2 regions of the Dyella thiooxydans genome follow, and region 1 is predicted to be linked to the other one. Evidence: predicted binding sites of a transcription regulator. Region 1 holds the regulator's gene; the other holds the start of a gene.
What was found. The regulator FliA, encoded in region 1, starts transcription of late flagellar genes. The targets are predictions, from matches to a motif close to TAAAGTTTNNCNNNCNNNGGCCGATAA.
Positions count from the first base shown of each region.

Region 2: the regulator FliA is predicted to act here: its motif matches at 4,143-4,169, upstream of ATSB10_RS07065 (cyclic di-GMP phosphodiesterase).

Region 1 covers NZ_CP014841.1:2,128,053-2,135,576, forward strand. The annotation lists gene ATSB10_RS09770 (chemotaxis protein CheW) at 1-410, opposite strand, end outside; gene motD (flagellar motor protein MotD) at 407-1,399, opposite strand; gene ATSB10_RS09780 (flagellar motor protein) at 1,396-2,136, opposite strand; gene ATSB10_RS09785 (chemotaxis protein CheA) at 2,136-4,136, opposite strand; gene ATSB10_RS09790 (protein phosphatase CheZ) at 4,231-4,875, opposite strand; gene cheY (chemotaxis response regulator CheY) at 4,872-5,279, opposite strand; gene ATSB10_RS09800 (RNA polymerase sigma factor FliA) at 5,340-6,074, opposite strand; gene ATSB10_RS09805 (MinD/ParA family protein) at 6,076-7,068, opposite strand; gene flhF (flagellar biosynthesis GTPase FlhF) at 7,065-7,524, opposite strand, start outside.
Region 2 covers NZ_CP014841.1:1,538,059-1,545,582, reverse strand. The annotation lists gene nirK (copper-containing nitrite reductase) at 1-1,063, opposite strand, end outside; gene ATSB10_RS07070 (sensor domain-containing diguanylate cyclase) at 1,714-2,769, opposite strand; gene ATSB10_RS07065 (cyclic di-GMP phosphodiesterase) at 2,816-4,009, opposite strand; gene ATSB10_RS07060 (hypothetical protein) at 4,494-5,315, shown strand; gene ATSB10_RS07055 (LysR family transcriptional regulator) at 5,362-6,246, opposite strand; gene ATSB10_RS07050 (cysteine hydrolase family protein) at 6,375-6,932, shown strand; gene ATSB10_RS07045 (helix-turn-helix transcriptional regulator) at 7,284-7,524, shown strand, end outside.

The DNA of each region.
Region 1 (7,524 bases):
ACGCCCTTGACCGGGTCGCCCGTGCGCGGGCCGCGGCCGGCGGGCGGCGGCTCGATGGCGTCGGCGGCGGGATGGATCAGCTCGCCGATCGCGTCCACCCGGAAGCCGACGGTCTGGCCGGCCACCTGCAGCATGACCACCCGGATGCTGGCGGCGTCGGCGGGCGGTTGCTGTGCCAGATCGAGGCGGCGACGGCCGTCCATCACCGGCACGATCTGTCCGCGCAGGTGGCGGATGCCGAGCAGGTCCGGCGCTGCGCCGGGCACGGGCGTGAGTTCGCCGTCGCGCAGGACTTCGCCCACCTGGGCCAGCGGTGCGGCATAACGCTGGCCGGCCAGGGCGAACACCAGCCACGACTGGTCGGTAGCCTCCACGGGCGGCATGCGGGTGCGGGGCGATGCGGTGTTCATCGGGGTGACTCGCGGTTTGGCGGGTTGCTGGCCACCGCAACGCCGTCGCCGTGCACGGTGATCGTGGGGGCGACGGCGGCGGGGCCGGAGGCGGCACCGGGGGCGCCGGTTGCGGCAGCGCGGGCGGTGACATGGCCATCGGCGGCGGCCGGACCGGCAGGCGGTGCGGCATCGGCCGACTGGCCCTTGGCGTCATCGGTGAAGCGACTGGGGCCGTCGCGATCGCTCAGCACCACCACCAGTACGCGGCGGTTGCGGTTGCGACCTTCCTCGGTGCTGTTGTCGGCGATCGGGCGTACCTCGCCCCAGCCCATGATGCCGAGCCGGTCGAGCGCCACGCCGCGGTCGGCGAACAGCCGCGCCACGCTCGCCGCGCGGGCCGCGGAAAGCTCCCAGTTGGAGGGAAACTGCGGCGTGCTGATCGGCTTGTTGTCGGTGTAGCCCTCGATCCGCAGCGGATTGGGAAACGGCGCGAGGATGCCGCCCAGGTTGTCCAGCACGCTCTGCGCCTGTGGCGCGATGCGGGCCACGCCGCTGGGAAACAAGATGTCGGTGCGGATCTCGATTTCCAGCCAGTTCGGCGCGCGGCGCAGCACCACCAGGTTCTTCTCGATCAGTGGCTTGAGCGCGTCTTCCACGCTGTGCTGGATGGCCGAGAGATTCTTCTGCTCGTCCGAATGCGCCGGCTGTGCGGCCGAGCCGGGAAGCGGAATCGGCGTGAGCGCCGAACCGTGGCCGCTGGCCTGCGGATCCACGGCGGGCGCCACGGTAGCCGGCGCCTCGGGCGCCAGGTTGCTCGGGGCGATCACGCGACTGGAGCCGTGGAAGGCCTCCATCATCGACTGCGACAGCACGCGATACTTGCCCTCGTTCACCGCGGACATCGCGTACATCACCACGAAGAACGCCAGCAGCAGGGTGATCAGGTCGCCGTAGGGGATCGCCCAGCGTTCGTGGTTCACGTGCTCTTCGTGGCGTTTGCGCCTCATGGCAGGTAGCCCTGCAGCTTGCTCTCGATCTGCCGCGGGTTGTCACCCTGGGCAATCGACACCAGCCCCTCGATGAGGATCTCGCGCATCTCGCTCTGCTTGTGGATGGTGCCCTTCAGGCGCGAGGCGATCGGCAGCATCAGCAGGTTGGCCAGGCCGATGCCGTAGATGGTGGCGACGAAGGCCGCGGCGATGCCGTGGCCGAGCTTGCTGGGATCGGCCAGGTTCTGCATCACCGCCATCAGGCCCATCACCGCGCCGATGATGCCCATGGTGGGCGAGTAGGTGCCGGCATTCTCGAACACCTTGGCCGCGTCGATGTCGCTCTGTTCGCGCGTACCCAGCTCCACTTCCAGCACGCTGCGGATGGCTTCGGGTTCGCCGCCGTCGATGAGCAGTTGCAAGCCCTTGCGGGCGAAGCCGTCCTCGAGGCTGCCTAGTTGCGGCTCCAGGCCGAGCAGGCCCTGGCGGCGGGAGATCTCGCTCCAGCCGATGATCTGGCTGATCAGGTCCTGCGGGAAGTGCACCGGCGGCCGGTACACCATCGGCAGCAGCGCCGCGGCACGCTTGAGTACCTTGCCCGGGGTCTGCACCATCAGCGCGGCAAAGGTGCCGGCGAATACGATCAGGAAGGCCGCCGGATTCCACAGCGACTCCAGGGTGGACCCCTTGAGCACCGTGCCGACGGCCACGACCACGAAGGCCAGGATCGTACCGATGATGCTGACCAGATCCATCAGGCGGTCATCCTCATCGAGGGCAGCAGCTCGCCGCTGTCGTCGGCCAGCCCGGCCAGGTCGAGCACCAGCGCCAGCCGGCCGTCGCCGGTGACGGTGGCGCCGGCCACGCCTGCGACGCCCTCGAACAGGTGGCCGAGCGGCTTGACCATGACGTCCTCGCGGCCGAGCACCTCGTGCACCAGGCAGCCCAGACGCAGGTGGCCGATGTGCAGCACCACCACGTGCCGACCGGACGCGCCGGTGACACCGGCCCAGCCGGAAAGATCGCCCAGCACCAGCGCACGCCCGCGATGCGAGGCGACCATGCGGCCGTCGAGCAGGCTGTCCTGCCCCGGACGCAGTTCGAACACTTCGTCCACGTTGCTCAGCGGCAGCGCCAGCAGGCGGTCGCCCACGCGCACCATCAGCACCCGCAGGATCGCCAGGGTCAGCGGCACCGCCAGCTCCAGCGTGCTGCCACGACCGAGCTTCGAGGTCACCTGCAGGGTGCCGCCCAGTTCGGTGATGCGGGTCTTGACCACGTCCATGCCGACGCCGCGGCCGGAGATGTCCGACACCGTCGCCGCCGTGCTGAAGCCGGCGCGGAAGATCAGCTCGTAGCACTCGTTCTCGGTCAGGCGAGCGGCCTGGGCCTCGTCGATAACGCCCTTCTCCACCGCCTTGCGCCTGAGCACGTCGGGGTTCATGCCGCGGCCGTCGTCGCTCACCGAGATGACGATGCGCTCGCCGCGCTGGGCGGCACCCAGGCGGACGGTACCGCGCCGCGGCTTGCCGGCGCGCTCGCGGTCTTCCGGCCCTTCCAGGCCATGGTCGAGGGCGTTGCGGATCAGGTGCACCATCGGATCGGCCAACGCCTCGACCAGGCTGCGGTCCAGGTCGGTGCCCTCGCCTTCGGTCACCAGGTCCACGTCCTTGCCGAGCTGGCGGGCCAGGTCGCGGACGATGCGAGGGAAGCGCTGGAACAGGCGACCGACCGGCTGCATGCGCATGCCGAGCACGGCGTTCTGCAGGTCGTCGGCGACGCGGTTGAGTTCGTCCACGGTGGACGACAGGGTGTTGTCGCCGTTGCGCGAGGCCAGCGTGAGCAGGCGGTTGCGCAGCAGCAGCAGCTCGCCGGCCTGGTTGACCAGGGCGTCGAGGCGGTGGGTGTCCACGCGCACCGTGGCCTCGGCCGCCGGCGCCGCGGCGCGGGCCGGTGCGGCGGCGGGCGCTGCCGGTGCGGGAGTGGGCGCCGGCACGGGAGCGGGTGCCGCGGCCGGCGCGGATGCCGCCGCAACCTGGCCGGGAGCACCGGTGCCATGAATCGAATCGAGCAGCGCCTCGAACTCGTCGTCGTTGATCGCGCCGGAGGCGGTCGCCGCGGCCGCGGCAGCGGCGGGCGGTTGCCCCCCCGGGACGGCGCCACCGTGCAACTGGTCCAGCAGGGCTTCGAACTCGTCATCGCCGATGCTGCCGGACGGCGCGGCAGCGACCGGTTCGGGCGTCACCGCGCCGGGCGCGGCGGTGCCGTAGAGCGAATCGAGCAGGGCCTCGAACTCGCTGTCGTCGATGGTGCCGTCACCCGCCTGGGGCGGCGGCGCCACCGGCTTGGGCGTGGGCGCCTGGGCGGGCTTCGCGGTGCCGGGCGTCAGACGCGCCAGCAGGTCGGCCGGCGGCATGTCCATCGATTGGCCCGCGGCCAGCGCGGCCATCATCGCCTGCAGCAGGTCCAGCGCCTCGAGCAGCGCGTCCATCCGCGGCGGATCGATCAGCAGCGCACCGTTGCGGGCGGCGTTGAGCAGATCCTCGGCGTGGTGGCACAGCTGCACCATCGGCTCGACGTTGAGGAAGCCGGCACCGCCCTTGACGGTATGGAACGCGCGGAACACCGCGTTGAGCAGCTCGGCATCCTGCGGCGTCGCCTCCAGGTCCACCAGCTGCTCGCCGAGACGCTCGACCAGCTCACCGGCTTCGACCAGGAAGTCGTCGCGCAATTCGGCATCGAAGGAGGGATCCATCTAGATCTCCCTCCCCGACGGGCGCATCGCTTCGCCCCCCGCCGTGGCGGCGGTCGGACGTCGCGGCAAGGGCGGCATCGGCATCATGGGCGCCTCAGAAGCCGAATTCGCTGAGCAGGCGGTCGGCCTCGTCCTGGCTGTTGATCTTCTCGACCGCTTCTTCGGTCTCGCGACCGGACAGCGCGCCGGTGAGGCGCACCAGCTCGATCATGGCCGACTCCACCGAGCTGATGAAGCCGACCACCTTCTTGATGCGCTGGCCGGAAAGATCCTGCCAGGACTGCGCCAGCACCATGTCGTTGAGACCGGCGGTGCAGTGCTCGGCGAACTCGGTGGCCTGCTGCGCCAGTGCCTTCACCGGCGCGGACGAGATCTCATCGGAGGCGTCCAGCATGACCTTGGCGTCGTTGGCCAGCGACTCGGCCTCCGGGCGCATGCGCTCGGCGAAGTCGATGGTGCGGTGGGCCGCCTGCGAGCTCATCTCCAGCACGTCCTGCAGGTGCTTGCGCGCGTCGGTGACGTTGTCGGGATAGCCGTCCTGCACCAGGTCGCCGCCGAGGCGGCTGACCGCGTCGTGCAGGTCGCGGGCGAGTACGCCCAGGGCGCGGAACAATTTCTGCTCGCGCTGGCGCACGAGGGAGTCGAGCGCGTGTTCGAACGCCGGGCCGTCCGGGCTGGTCAGCAACTGGTGCAGTTCGTCCGGCAGGGTCTCGCGGGTCAGGGAAAGTTGGGCGCTCATGCGGCTGCTCCTGCGGCAGCCAGCCGCTCGAAGATCTTGGTGAGTTTTTCTTCCAGCGTGGCAGCGGTGAACGGCTTGACGATGTAGCCGTTCACGCCGGCCTGCGCGGCGGCGATGATCTGGTCGCGGTTGTTTTCCGCCGTGACCATCAGCACCGGCATGGTCTTGAGCGTGGGCTCGGCGCGGATCGCGCGCAGCAGGTCGATGCCGGTCATGTTCGGCATGTTCCAGTCGGTCACCACCATGTCGAATGGCTGGGCCTTGAGCATCGCGATGGCCGCCTCGCCGTCGTCGGCTTCCTGGATCAGGTTGCCGGCGAAGCCGAGCTCGACGAGGAGGTTCCTCACGATGCGCCGCATGGTGGAAAAGTCGTCCACCACCAGGATTTTCATGTTCTTGTTCAAGCCCGTCTCCACTTGCACGCCTCGCGGTCGTGCGCCAGCCCTAGTGTTTCCGTGCGTTGCTCAGTCGTCGTCCCGCCACCCGGTCATGCGCGCGCGCAACCGGATGATGGCCTGGCCGTGGATCTGGCAGACCCGCGACTCGGTGACGCCAAGCACCGCGCCAATCTCTTTCAGGTTGAGTTCCTGCTCGTAGTACAGCGACATCACCAGTTGCTCGCGTTCCGGCAGGGTGGTGATCGCGTCGATCAACGCCTGACGCAGACCCTGCTGCTCCAGTCCCTCCGCCGGACCGAGGCCACTGGCATCGGCCACGTCCATCGCCGGGCTTCCGTCGCCGTCATCCGGCGCCGTGAGGCTCAGCAACCGGGCGCTGGCGGCATCGGCCAGCACCTGGTGGTACTCGTCGGCGGTCATGCCCAGTCGCTTCATGACCTCCGCATCGTCGGCGTCCGCACCGGTCTCGATCTCGACCTGGCGCACCACGTCGGCGACTTCACGCGCCTTGCGGTGAACCGAGCGCGGGGTCCAGTCGGTCCTTCGCAACTCGTCGAGCATCGCGCCACGGATGCGGATGCCCGCATACGTCTCGAAGCTGGCCGAACGATCCGTCGCGTAGTTACGCGCCGCCTCCAGCAGGCCGATCATGCCCGCCTGGATGAGATCGCCCACGTCGACGCTCGGGGGTAGTCGCCCCATCAGGTGATAGGCGATGCGCCTGACCAGCGGCGCATGCGTTTTCACCAGTTCGTCGGCGCTTTGCCGTTGAAGTTGCAGATATTCCGTTGCCACGCTCATCTCACCACCCCGTCGCCGGTGCAGCCTGACCACTGAAGAAAGCGATGCGGCCGAGCCCCCGACGATCGGGTTCTGCCCATGTATCGGCCGCACCTGCCAATTGCTTGAATGCCTGTGACGAGCGACTGCCCGGGGCCATGTCCACCACCGCGTTCTGGCGGCGGATGGCCTGGCGCAGACGCTCGTCCTGCGGCACCCAACCCATGAAATCCAGCATCACATCGAGGAACCGGTCGGTCACCCGGGCCAGCTTCTGGTGCAGCGCGCGGGCTTCGCCCAGGTTGCGCACCATGTTGGCCACCATGTGCAGCCGCTTCACCCCGAAATCCCGGCTGAGCACCTTGGCCATCGCATAGGCGTCGGTGATCGAAGCCGGCTCGTCGCACACCACCAGCAGCACGTCGTCGGCCGCGGCGGCGAACATCGACACCGAGTCGGAAATGCCGGCGGCGGTGTCCACCAGCAGGAAATCCGGTACCTGCGGCAGCTCGTCGAAGGCGCGGATCACCGCGGCCTGCTCGCCCGAGCCCATCTGCGCCAGCCGACGCGCGCCGGAACCGGCGGGAATCACCTTCAGCCCGTGCGGCGCCTCCATCACCAGGTCCTGCAGGCTGCACTGGCCGTCGAGCATGTGGCCGAGGTGGCGCGAGGGCGCCAGGCCGAGCAGCACGTCGACGTTGGCCAGGCCCACGTCGGCATCCAGCAGCAGCGTGTCGCGCCCCATCATCGCCAGGGTCATGCCCAGGTTCACCGCCACCGTGGTCTTGCCCACGCCACCCTTGCCGCCGCACACGGCGATGGTGCGGCAGCGGTGGCCGGAGATGCGCCGATCGAGATTGGCCGCCTGCGTCCCGACGCCATGGTCGGGGGTGACGATGCCGGTGTCGGTGATCGACGAAACCATCTGCTTGAGTCCCCAGGCCTGATTCATGGAAGGCGCATGCGCATCCGCCGCGGCGCCGGAAAAGTCGTTGAGGGTGGACAACGCGCTCATGCGTGGGCCACCTGGAAACCGAAGCGCTCGGCCAGCATGCCGTCGTCCAGCGGCGGCGCGGCTGTCTTCAGCGCGTGCGCGGCGCGCAGCACCAGCACGCGGGCGTCGGCCACGGCGAGGTCTTCCGGCACGCGCTGGCCGTCGGTGGTGTAGTCCAGCGGCAGCCTGTGGCGGATCAGCACCGACAACGCGCCACCGAGGTTCGGCGCCTCGTCGAGCTTGGTCAGCACCACGCTGGCCGGCTCCAGCGGCATGTAGGCGCGCACCGATTCCTCCAGCGACTGCGACTGCGAATTGGCCGCCAGCACCAGCGAGATGCGCAACGCGATGCCGTCGCTGTGGGCGACCTCGTTGAGCACATCCATCTGCTGCTCCAGCCGCGGATCGGTGCCGGACACGCCGGCGGTGTCGATCAGCACGGTGTGCTTGCCCTTCAACATCTCCAGCACCTGGCGC
Region 2 (7,524 bases), 590 kb from region 1:
CCCTGGCCTTGAGCGGATGGTCGGTGGTGAGCGCGCCGACGGCGCCGTTGAAGACCATGTAGGTCGGCTGTTCGGCGAGCAGCTTGTTGACGTCGAACTGCAGGTGGCCGTGGGTGTTGAACGGCTCGGTGGTGTAGATCTCGCCCTGCATCATGTAGAACTCGTGCGCCACCTTGGGCAGGCCGCCGGCCGGCTCCACCAGCACCATGCCGTACATGCCGTTGGCGATGTGCTGTGCGACCATCGGCGTGGCGCAGTGGTAGACGTACAGGCCCGGCTTGAGCGCCTTGAAGGTGAAGCTGCGGGTCTGGCCCGGCGGCACCTGCATCACCGCCGCACCGCCGCCCGGACCGGTCACCGCGTGCATGTCGACCGAGTGGTTCATCAGGCTGTGGGCGTCGTTGTGCAGGCTCACCGTGACGGTGTCGCCGACGCGGGCGCGCAGCATCGGGCCGGGCACCTTGCCGTTGAAAGTCCAGTAGGTGAACGTGGTGCCGTTGGCGAGTTGGCCGGTGACTTCCTCGGTGGTGAGGTTGAACTGCAGGTGCTTCGGCGCGCGGTCGCCGACCGGCGCAGGCAGGTCGTCCGGCGCGCGGCTGATGTCGGCGGCGGTGGCCTTGGGGGCGGCCTCCGCCTTGCCCACCACCAGCTTGCCGTCCATGCCGGCGGCGCGATGGCCGGGGATGTTGCAGAAGTAGTCGAAGTTGCCGTCGTGGTCGGCGCGGAACACCACCGCGGTGCTGGCGTCCTTGCCCACCACGTCGTTGGACAGCACGTTGAAGTCGGGCAGGCGGATGTTGTGCATCGAGCCGTCGCCGTCGATCAGGTTGATCTGCACGATCGCCCCGGCGGGCACCTTCAGGGTGGGGTTGAGCTGGCCGTCGATGGCGCCGCCCACGCCGCGGAAGCCCATGCCGAACGAGCCGACATCGGTCTTCAGGGTGAAGGTCACGGTCGGTGTGTATTCGGCCGGGCTCTGCAGGTTGGAGGTGGTGGCGTTCGCGTGGCCGGCCCAGGCCAGCGCCAGTGCGAACACGGGTAAAAACATGTGACGAATGTTCATGGTTCCGTCTCCTGCAGCGACAACCGGGCCCCTGTCGCGTGCACTGATCTCGGAAAGCGTCCTGCCCGGCGAGCGTGTCGTTCGATTCGATCAGCGTTCGGGGCACACGCTATCGGCCCGGGTGGTGCGAGCGGTCTGATCCATGTCAGGCGGGTCCGCCATGGCGCGGGGTGCGACCGGATGCCACGGGACGGCTGCGCGGGGCGGGACGCGGCAGCGGGCTTGTCGACCGGCGGGTGCCTCTCGGCGAAGCCCGGTTCGATCAGGATCATGCGGCAGTCGCTGCCGGCACCTTCGTCGCCATGCTGGCGACCCGGCGGTCCGGGCGACCGCCGCCGGTTCGCCACCTGCCGACCCGTCGGCGTGTCGCGACTGCAGGTGCCGCAGTTGGTGCCCTCTGCGGGAGCATGACGATCGAGGATGCCGAAGTGGCTGCAACGGAGTCGATGCGCATGGGCGCCGTTGCACCGGATGGTTCCGCAAAGATCGAGACCGGGAGCCACGTCGGGTGCGATGGCGCGCCAATCATCTGCACCAGCCGTCTTCGCGCGGGCTCCGGGCAGGGGTGCTGCGCCTGGAGTCGATCATGCGGATCGTCGGCTGACGCATGGAGTCGGCGGGTGCACCCGCCGACGAAGGAACCCGGCGCGTCAGAGCGGCGGCAGGTCCGGTGCGTGGCTGCCGACGCGGTTTCTGCCTGCGTCCTTGGCCTGGTAGAGCGCACGATCCGCGGCTTCGATCCATTGGCGCGGATGGTTTTCACCGCGCGGCCGGGAGGCGATCCCGATGCTCACCGAGCAGCGCAGCGAGGGTGCCAGCGGAAAGCGCAGGCTCTCCACGTCGGCGCGGATGCGCTCGGCGATCGCACCCGCCGCGGACGAATCGACAGGCAGTACGAGGGCGATTTCGTCACCCCCCAGCCGTCCGGCCAGACCGCGGTCGGCCGCGTGTTCGCGCACGATGGCGCCGATCGCGCGCAACACGTCGTCGCCGATCGGATGGCCGTGGGTGTCGTTGACCACCTTGAAGTCATCCAGGTCGATCAGCAACAGCGTGGCGGTGGCATCCGGGCGCAGCGCCGCCAGCATCGCGGCAATGCCCTGTTCCCAGTGGCGTCGGGTGTGCAGGCCGGTCAGCGGGTCGGTATGGGCCAGTTCCTTCAGGCGCAGGTTCTGCAACTGCACCCGGCGCACCAGGCTGTAGCTGATCGCGCTGACCACCAGCGTGTGGATCACCAGGATAGGCAGGCTGGCCACCACCACCGCCATGTCGGAAGCGGGGGCGGCAGCGAAGCCGGTGAGCAGCCCGCCCAGCACGATGCCGGCGGCGGTCCAGCCCAGCGAGCGAAGCCACAGCCCGCGGATGCCGGTGGTGACCTTGTCCGCTGCCACCACGGCGATGAGCACGACCGACGGCAGCAGATTGAAATGCATCAGCGGGGCGCAGGTGCCGGCGAAGAACGAGTCGAGCAGCAGATTGCGTCGTTCGGCAGCGGCCGGGTCCCTGCCATGGCGGGCCATCAGGAAGGCGAGGTGCGGCCAGGCGAAGCAGACCAGCACCGCCCATGCCCAGGCCTGCCAGCTTCCATGCCGCTGCTGCAGCACGACGGCGATGGGCAGGGTGCCGAGCCCCATGCCCAGCACGCGCAGGACGTAGGTGCGCCGGTAGAGCTGGCGCAAAGGATTGCTGGACAGGTCGTTCTTCATGGGCTTCAGGATGCCTGCGGGCGGGCCGGCGGGAGCTGTGCCGGCTTCATGCGCGCAGCAGGGCGGGTACATCCAGATCCCAATGGGCGGGATCTTCGATGGCGACGATGCGATCGTCCGAGTCCTCCAGGTCCAGCGTCTCCGGCTCCAGCCGCGCGCGCTCGGGAAGGGTGCAGATCAGTCGCACGATCGGGTTCAGCGCGCTGCCGTTGCCCTGCACCAGTACCACGGCCAGTCGCTGGGATGCCAGTCGCACGAGTGTGCCGGTGGGATAGATGCCGATCAGCTTCACGAAGACATGGAAGATCCGCCGGTCGAAATGGCCTTCCTGCCACTCGGCCATGCGGCGAATGGCTTCGGCCGGCTCCCAGCCGGGCTTGTAACAGCGCTCGGAAGTGATCGCATCGTAGACGTCGCAGATCGCACCCATGCGTGCGACCTCGCTCAGTGCGTCGCCGGACAGCCTGTGTGGGTAGCCGGTACCGTCGGTCTTCTCGTGGTGATGCAGGGCCACATCCAGTGCCATCGGACCGGCGGCCGATTCACGGCTGAGGATGTCCCAGCCCACCTGCGGGTGCTGCCGCACGGTGGCCAACTCCAGCGGGCTGAGGCGACCGGGCTTGTTGAGGACCGCGTCGGAGATCCCGACTTTGCCGATGTCGTGCAGCAGGCCCGCCACGCCGAACTCCTTCAGTGCCTCGCCCTCATAGCCCAGGCGCTTGCCGAGGGCGATCATCAGCGCGGCGACGGCGACCGAGTGCAGATAGGTGTAGTCGTCCTTGTTCTTCAGGCGGACCACGCTCAGCATCGCCGCAGGGTTGCGGGCAATCACCTCGTTGATCTCGTCCACCACCTCGGCGGCGGCGTCCATGCTCAGCGCCTTGCCCATGCGCGCTTCGCCGAACAGCGACTTCGCCACGCCCTTGGCGCGTTCGCGGATGGCTTCGGCCGCCGCGTAGTCGTCGCCGAAGTCCGAGCGTTCGGGCGACGGCTCCGGCGTCGTCTCGATGACGGGCGCCGCGGAAGGCGTCACCGGTCCGGATGCCAGATCCAGCCCCTTGCTGGTGTCGATCCACACACCCTGCTGCCCCAGCGCGCGCAGCGTGACCAGGGTTTCGCCGGGCTCGACCAGGAACGATCCCCGCCAGAACGGATGATCCAGCCAGTTGCCCTCGATCTTCCGGACGTACATGCCCGCAACCACCTGGGTGGCGACGATCTTCTTCAGCGGCGAGGTCATGTTCGGGCCAATCCAAATCTCGTCGGTTCTGCGTGGGCGCGTCCCGGGCGGAGTCATCGTTGCAGGGGCGATCGATCGCTTTCGCGGCCTGCCGTCAGGCGGGCCACGTCCGGGTGCCGGACCGTGCGTTCGGTTATCGGCCCGCACGGGGCGTACTTGAGTGGCGGCCGGGCCTGACGGCAGGCCGCTGGTGGGGTGTCGAGGGGCGTACCGATGCCGGTTCGTCCGGCATCCGCGCCGGCGGCGGGCGCCGACCGCGATGCCGTTGCGCCGCGTGGGGTGGGCGTGGCTCCGCAGGGGCGGATGACCCCTGGATCTGCCCTCGCCGTTCCCCCGACCTGAGCACCGTTTGATCCTGGACAAGTCGGCGACCTCGACGCGGGGTTACGGTGACGATCCCTATTTGCGTTGCGGCGGCCGGAGTCGAACGCGCGCGAGGGCAACCGAGGCAGCGCGACACCGACCATTCAAGGGAGTCCAGACCATGCGTTACGTGATTCTCGCCCTGGCGATCTTCCTCTCTCCCGTGGCCTGCACCCAGGCCTGGGCCCAGACCCGGCTGAGCATAGGCATCAGCGACCGCGGCGTGAGCCTGGGCTTCGTCGTATCGACGTATCCGACGTTCGAGCGCATTCCCGGCTACCCGGTGTACTACGACCCGCGCATCGACCAGAACTACTTCTTCTACGACGGCCTGTACTGGGTGTACGTGGACGACGGCTGGTATTGGAGCACCTGGTACAACGGGCCTTGGTACCTGGTTTCGCCGGCTTACGTGCCCTTGTTCATCCTGCGCATTCCGGTGCGCTACTACCGTCGTCCGCCGCCCTACTTCCGCGGCTGGCTGCCGAGCGCGCCTCCGCGCTGGGGCGAACACTGGGGGCCTGGTTGGGAACGGCAGCGCAGCGGGTGGGATCACTGGAATCGCCGCTCCGTGCCGGCACCGGCGCCACTGCCGACCTATCAGCGCAGCTACACCGGCAGCCGCTACCCCCGCCAACTGGAGCAGCAGCGTTCGATCGAGTCCCGCAACTACCGCTACCAGTCACGCGAGACGGTGAGCAGACAGATTCTCGAGCAGCATCGTCGCAACGAGCCGTCGCGCAGCCGGCCCCTGCAGAACGACCGGCCGCAGGAGCCGCGGAGCCGTCCGCAGCAGGGCGTCCAGCAGCCACTGCAGCAGCGTGCCCAGCCACAACAGCCGCACTCGCAGCCGGTGCCCAAGGCGCGCGGCAAGGGTGACAAGGGCCGGTCGGACCAGGACAAGGGGCGCAGGGACAAAGGTCAGGACGGCGGTCACCCCTAGCCAGTGAGCCGCCTGCCCACCGGCGCGGGGGGGCGGGCGGGGCCGCCTAGAGCCGGATCCGGCGCAGCTCGTCCAGCAGACCGGCCAGGGGTTCTTCGATGGCTGCGCCGTCGAGCGCGGTGACCTCCAGCATCATCGCCGGCAGTGGTTGCGACGTGGCGACCTCCACCAGTTCACCCTGAGCCAGTTCGGCGTCGACGGCGTAGCGCGGCAGGGCGCCCAGCTCGCCGCCGGACGCCACCCGCCGTTTCACCGCCTCCACCGAACCGGCCGAATGCAGCGTCGCGGGAACCCCGAGGTGGCGCAGCCAGGTGGAGAGCAGCGCGTTGAGTGCGCCCTCCGGGTCGGGCACGCAGATCGCGGGTGCCGGCAGGCCGGGCACCAGCGCCGGTTCGGTGGTGCCTGGCGCCCGGAACAGCGCCAGTCTCGATCGCGTCAGCTGCAGCAGGGTCTGGTCGGGTGGCACGGCCTGGTCGATGCTCGGGCCGATGGTGATGGCGGCCTGCAGCCGGCCTGCCGAGACCAGCTGGCGCAGCTCCGCGCAGAGCCCGGTGCGCACCTGCACGATGAGCGCGGGCCAGGTCTCGCGCAGACGCTCCAGCACGTCCGGCAGCACGTAGGTGCCGACCGATTCCGACGCACCGATGGCAAACGACCGCTGCGGCTGCAAGCCACGTGCGAAGGCCATCGTCTCGTCGGCGACCTGCAACAGCCGCCGCGCGTGGGGCAGCAGCGCTGAAGCCTGACGGGTAAGCGTCGCGCCGCTGCCCGGCGTGCGCTCGGTGATCGCGAAGCCGACCACGCGTTCGAGCGAGAACAGCGCTTCGGAAAGCGTCGACTGCGCCACGCCCAGGGCCTTGGCCGCGCGGGCGATGCCCTGCTGTTCGGCAAGGGCGATCAACGCCCGGCAATGACGGAGTTCGATGTCCATAGGCGGAGAGTGAGGTGATCGGCGAGGCCGATGGGTCCATCGGCGTTTTGGAGCGGGTGGCATCGGCCCGGACCATGCCGCCACCGCGCCGGATCCAGGCGCATGCGACAGGCAGAACGACCGTGACGATGATCCTTCCCCGCAAGACCGCGCTGATCGTGATCGATGTCCAGCAGGGTTTCAACGATCCCCGCTGGGGCGCCCGCAACAACCCGGATGCCGAGGCGAACATCGCCCGTCTGCTGGCGGCGTTTCGTGCAAAGGGTCGCCCGGTGATCCACGTGCAGCACGACTCGGCCGCGCCGGACGGCGCCTTCCGCCCGGGCACGCCGGGCCATCGGCCCAAGCCCGAGGCCGTGCCGCACGAGGGCGAGCCGGTCTACCGCAAGTCGGTCAACAGCGCGTTCATCGGCACCACGCTTGAGCGCGACCTGCGCGACGCCGGCATCGAAGGCCTGGTGATCGTCGGGCTGACCACCAACCATTGCGTGTCCACCACCACGCGCATGGCCGGCAACTTCGGTTTCGCCACCAGCATCGTCGCCGACGCCACCGCGACGTTCGAGCGCATGGGTATGGACGGCACGATGCGCCCCGCGGCGGAGGTGCATGCCAGTGCGCTCAGCGACCTGCGCGATGAGTTTGCCGCGGTGGTCGATACCGATGCGGTGATCGCCGCGGTGTGACACGCGGCCGGTGAGAGGGCGTGGCGGCGTCGCGCCCGGCCGGACAGGCAAGGTCTTCCCGGCCGGCACGCCGTCGCAACCAGGTGCAGGGTGCCGGCGTGCCGCAGGCCACGCGCAGCGCGATGCAATGCAACTCGCCCGCGCCAGGATGCCGCCGGGCACGCCGGTGCTTGCGCGCCGCCTTCCTGCGGAACGAAGGGCGGGGCGCGCGCGGATCCGTTCGCAGGTCAGGCGTCGGTTTGCCGATCGGATGGATATTCACCACGGCTCCCGTTTCACGCACGGGGACCGGCGCGGGCCGGGCCTGCGCGAGGCTGTATGCCCATGCGACGTGCGTGGGAGAATCCCGGCGTGGCCCACCCATCCGACCCGTCCCGCCATCTGCGCGACCTCGCCCGCCTGCGGCGGGTGCGCGATCGCATCGACCGCGAATACGCGCGGCCGCTGAACGTCGAGGCGCTGGCGCGCAGCGTGCACATGTCCGCCGGCCACCTGAGCCGGCAATTCCGGTTGGCGTTCGGCGAGTCGCCCTACGCGTACCTGATGACCCGCCGCATCGAGCGGGCGATGGCGCTGCTGCGGCGGGGCGATC